Regions from separate parts of the Massilia sp. LC238 genome, predicted to be linked through region 1. Evidence: predicted binding sites of a transcription regulator. Region 1 holds the regulator's gene; the other holds the start of a gene.
What was found. The regulator sigma-54, encoded in region 1, starts transcription at its own class of promoters, with help from an activator protein. The targets are predictions, from matches to a motif close to TGGCANGNAANCTGCTTT.
Positions count from the first base shown of each region.

Region 2: the regulator sigma-54 is predicted to act here: its motif matches at 761-778, upstream of glnA (type I glutamate--ammonia ligase).

Region 1 covers NZ_JNNN01000030.1:172,160-174,359, reverse strand. Annotated here, with positions in the region: gene lptB (LPS export ABC transporter ATP-binding protein) at 1-505, shown strand, start outside; gene FG94_RS06740 (RNA polymerase factor sigma-54) at 521-1,996, shown strand; gene hpf (ribosome hibernation-promoting factor, HPF/YfiA family) at 2,054-2,200, shown strand, end outside.
Region 2 covers NZ_JNNN01000045.1:32,671-34,870, reverse strand. Annotated here, with positions in the region: gene FG94_RS12360 (rhodanese-like domain-containing protein) at 104-562, opposite strand; gene glnA (type I glutamate--ammonia ligase) at 848-2,200, shown strand, end outside.

The DNA.
Region 1 (2,200 bases):
GGGCCTGTCCTACCTGCCGCAGGAAGCCTCGGTGTTCCGCAAGCTGACGGTGGAGGAGAACATCCGCGCCGTGCTGGAGCTGCAGCGCGTGGACGGCAAGCCGCTCACCCGCGACCAGATCAGCGAGCGCCTCGACACCCTGCTGGCCGAACTGCAGATCGAGAAGCTGCGCGAGAACCCGGCGCTGTCGCTGTCGGGCGGCGAACGGCGCCGCGTCGAGATCGCGCGCGCGCTCGCGACCAACCCGCGCTTCGTGCTGCTCGACGAACCCTTCGCCGGCGTCGACCCGATCGCGGTGATCGAGATCCAGCGCATCGTGCGCTTCCTGAAGGAGCGCAACATCGGCGTCCTGATCACCGACCACAACGTGCGCGAGACGCTCGGCATCTGCGACCGCGCCTACATCATCAACCAGGGGGCGGTGCTGGCCTCGGGCCGCCCTGACGACATCATCGCCAACGAATCCGTGCGGCGCGTGTACCTCGGCGAGCACTTCAGGATGTAATCAAGAGCACCAGGCATGAAACAGTCTCTCCAGCTACGCACTTCGCAGCACCTGGCGCTCACGCCGCAGCTGCAGCAGTCGATCCGCCTGCTGCAGCTCTCCACGCTCGAACTGCACCAGGAGATCGAGCAGATCCTGCACGACAACCCGCTGCTCGAACGGCTCGACGATCCGCTCGACCGCTCGGTGCGGCTGCTGGCGGACGGCGCGATCAATACCGCGCCGGCGAATGGCGAAGCGCCGGCGCCCCAGCCGGGGCAGGAAGGGCAGGAGGGCGCGAAGGCCGAGCCCGAGGGCGCGGACGGCGAAGACCATGGGGAGCGTGGCGATGCCGATGCGGATTGGGGCGGCGAAGGCGGCGGCGCGCGCAGCGGCGACGACGAGGACGGCCGTCCGCAGCTGGAAGCCGACGGCATCACGCTGCGCGAGCACCTGACGGAACAGATCCGCCTGAGCTGCTGCAGCCTGCGCGACCGCGCGCTGGCCGAGCTGGTGATCGATGCGCTCGACGACAACGGCTACCTGGAAGAGCCGCTCGACGACATCCATGCGCGCCTGCCGGCAGAACTCGAGATCGAGATGGACGAGCTGCGCTGCGCGCTGGCGCTGGTGCAGAGCCTGGACCCGGTGGGCGTGGGCGCGCGCAGCGCGGCCGAATGCCTGGCCCTGCAGATCCGCCGCATGCCGGGCGTGCCCCTGGTGACGCGGCGCCTCGCCTTGAAGATCGTCGAAGGCTACCTGACCTGGTTCGCGCAGCGCGAATACACCAAGCTGAAAAAGGCGCTCGACTGCGACGACGAAGACCTGCGCGAAGTGCAGGCCGTGGTCCGCCAATGCAATCCACATCCCGGCGCGGCCTTCGGCTCGGGCACGTCCGACTACGTGGTGCCGGACGTGATCGTGCGCCGCGCCAAGGACGGCTGGGCCGTCTCGCTGAACCCGGAAGTGATGCCGAAGCTGCGCGTGAACAGCCTGTACGCGAACCTGCTCAAGCAGGGCAAAAGCGAAAGCCAGATGGGCGCGCAGCTGCAGGAAGCCAAGTGGCTCATCAAGAACATGCGCCAGCGCTTCGACACGATCCTGCGTGTTGCCGAGGCAATCGTCGAGCGCCAGCGCAACTTTTTCAGCCACGGCGCGGTTGCCATGCGCCCTCTTGTTTTGCGTGAGATAGCTGATACACTAGGCCTACACGAGAGCACGATCTCGCGTGTAACCACGCAGAAATACATGCTGACCCCGCACGGCATGTTCGAGCTGAAGTACTTCTTCGGAAGCCACGTCGCCACCGAAGCGGGGGGAGAAGCCTCCTCGACGGCGATCCGCGCGCTTATTGCGCAATTGACAGGAGCAGAAGACCCTAGGAATCCTCTATCCGACAGCAAGATCGCGGAGATGCTCGGGGAACAAGGTATGGTCATTGCGCGCCGGACGGTTGCCAAATACCGCGAAGCGCTCAAGATTCCTCCCGTCAGCCTCCGTAAATCCCTGTAAAGCACTGCCCACTCTCACCTTGTGGCGCGGGCAGGGCACCTTCCCAAAGGAGTGTGTATGAACCTCACAATCAGCGGCCACCATCTCGAAGTCACACCCGCCATCCGTGAATACGTTCAGAATAAGCTCGAGCGCATCACCCGCCATTTCGACCACGTGATCGACACCCACGTGTTCCTCGCCATCGATAACCTCACTGAAAAA
Region 2 (2,200 bases), on a different contig from region 1:
GTTTCTTGCCCACGCGGTGATAGCTGGCAGCAAGATCATCCGGCACGAGAGCGGAGCCGTAAACGATCACCGCGTGGGCGGGAGACCCGCCCACCCTACATCTTCAAGCCCCGACCCAGGGCAGCCCGGCCTTGCACCAGCCGCCAATCGTCTTGCGGTGCCCCTCCGCATCGCGGTCGCCCTCGAAACCTTCCAGGATGTCGTAGGACTCGGCAAACCCGTGTTCGGTCGCCACGCGCGCGCTGTGGCGCGAGCGCACGCCCGAGCGGCACAGGAACAGCAGCACCTCGTCCTTGCGCGCCACCTGCTCGAGCTGCGCACCGAAGGCGGGATTCGGCGCCCCGCCCGGATAGGTGGCCCATTCCACCGCGACGTGCTGGGTGTCCGGAATCGCCACCCGGCCGACCCAGTCGCGCTCGGCGTTGGTGCGCACGTCGACCAGCTTCACGCGCGGATCGCTGCGCAGGAGCGCGAAGGCCTCTTCGGGCGTGACCGCGCCGGCATAGGGCTGGCCGCCGGCGCGCTGGCGGGCTTGGGCAAGGATGGTCTCGGTAGTCGTCATGATGTGATCCGTTTTGAACAAGAAAAGTCGATGCACCAACTTGGTTCGGTGTATCCTGCGCTGCGATGGTGCATCGCGCCACTCTCGCACCAGGATGGTGCGGAGGTGCACTGCCAGGCGATGCCCCGGTCGGACGATTTTAGGCCGGATACGAGCGATTTCCAACGAAGCATTGTGCATTTGTTCATAACGGCAGCTTGGCACGGTTCATGCTTTGAAGTACGGCAAGTTGCCCCGCTGCGAGGTTTTCCGGCGCGGCACCCCCTTTTCAATCAGGAGATACGAATGGCAAAGACGGCTGCAGACGTAATTCAACTCATCAAAGACAACGAAGTGAAGTTCGTTGACCTGCGCTTTGCAGACACCCGCGGCAAGGAGCACCACGTGACCGTGCCGGTCTCGCACTTCGACGAAGACAAGTTCGAGTCGGGCCACGCCTTCGACGGTTCGTCGATCGCCGGCTGGAAGGGCATCGAAGCGTCCGACATGCTGCTGCTGCCGGACCCGGCCACCGCCAACATCGACCCGTTCATGGAAGAGACCACCCTGTTCCTGCAGTGCGACGTGATCGAACCGTCGGACGGCAAGGGTTACGACCGTGACCCGCGCTCGATCGCCAAGCGCGCCGAAGCCTACCTGAAGTCGTCGGGTATCGGCGATACCGCCTTCTTCGGCCCGGAACCCGAATTCTTCATCTTCGATTCGATCAAATGGCGCGTCGACATGTCGGGCTGCTTCGTCAAGATCGACTCGGACGAAGCATCGTGGTCGACCGACAAGGACATCGAAGGCGGCAATAGCGGCCACCGCCCGACCGTCAAGGGCGGCTACTTCCCGGTCCCGCCGGTCGACAGCTTCCAGGACATGCGCTCGGAAATGTGCCTGATCCTGGAATCGATGGGCATCCCGGTCGAAGTGCACCACCACGAAGTGGCCGGCGCCGGCCAGAACGAAATCGGCACCAAGTTCTCGACCCTGGTTGAGCGCGCCGACTGGACCCAGAACATGAAGTACGTGATCTGGAACGTCGCCCACAGCTACGGCAAGACCGCGACCTTCATGCCGAAGCCGATCAACGGCGACAACGGCTCGGGCATGCACGTGCACCAGTCGATCTGGAAAGACGGCAAGAACCTGTTCGCCGGCGACGGCTATGCCGGCCTGTCGGAAACCGCGCTGTTCTACATCGGCGGCATCATCAAGCATGCGCGCGCCCTGAACGCGATCACCAACCCGGGCACCAACTCGTACAAGCGCCTGGTGCCGGGCTACGAAGCGCCGGTCAAGCTGGCCTACTCGGCCCGCAACCGCTCGGCCTCGATCCGCATCCCGCACGTGGCGAACCCGAAGGGCCGCCGCATCGAGACCCGTTTCCCGGATCCGCTGGCCAACGTCTACCTGTGCTTCGCCGCGCTGCTGATGGCCGGCCTGGACGGCATCCAGAACAAGATCCACCCGGGCGAAGCCGCGACCAAGGACCTGTACCACCTGCCGCCGGAAGAAGACAAGCTGATCCCGACCGTGTGCTCCTCGCTGGAAGAAGCGCTGGAAGCACTGGACAAGGACCGCGAGTTCCTGACCCGCGGCGGCGTGTTCAGCGATGCCATGATCGACGCCTACATCGAACTGAAGATGCAG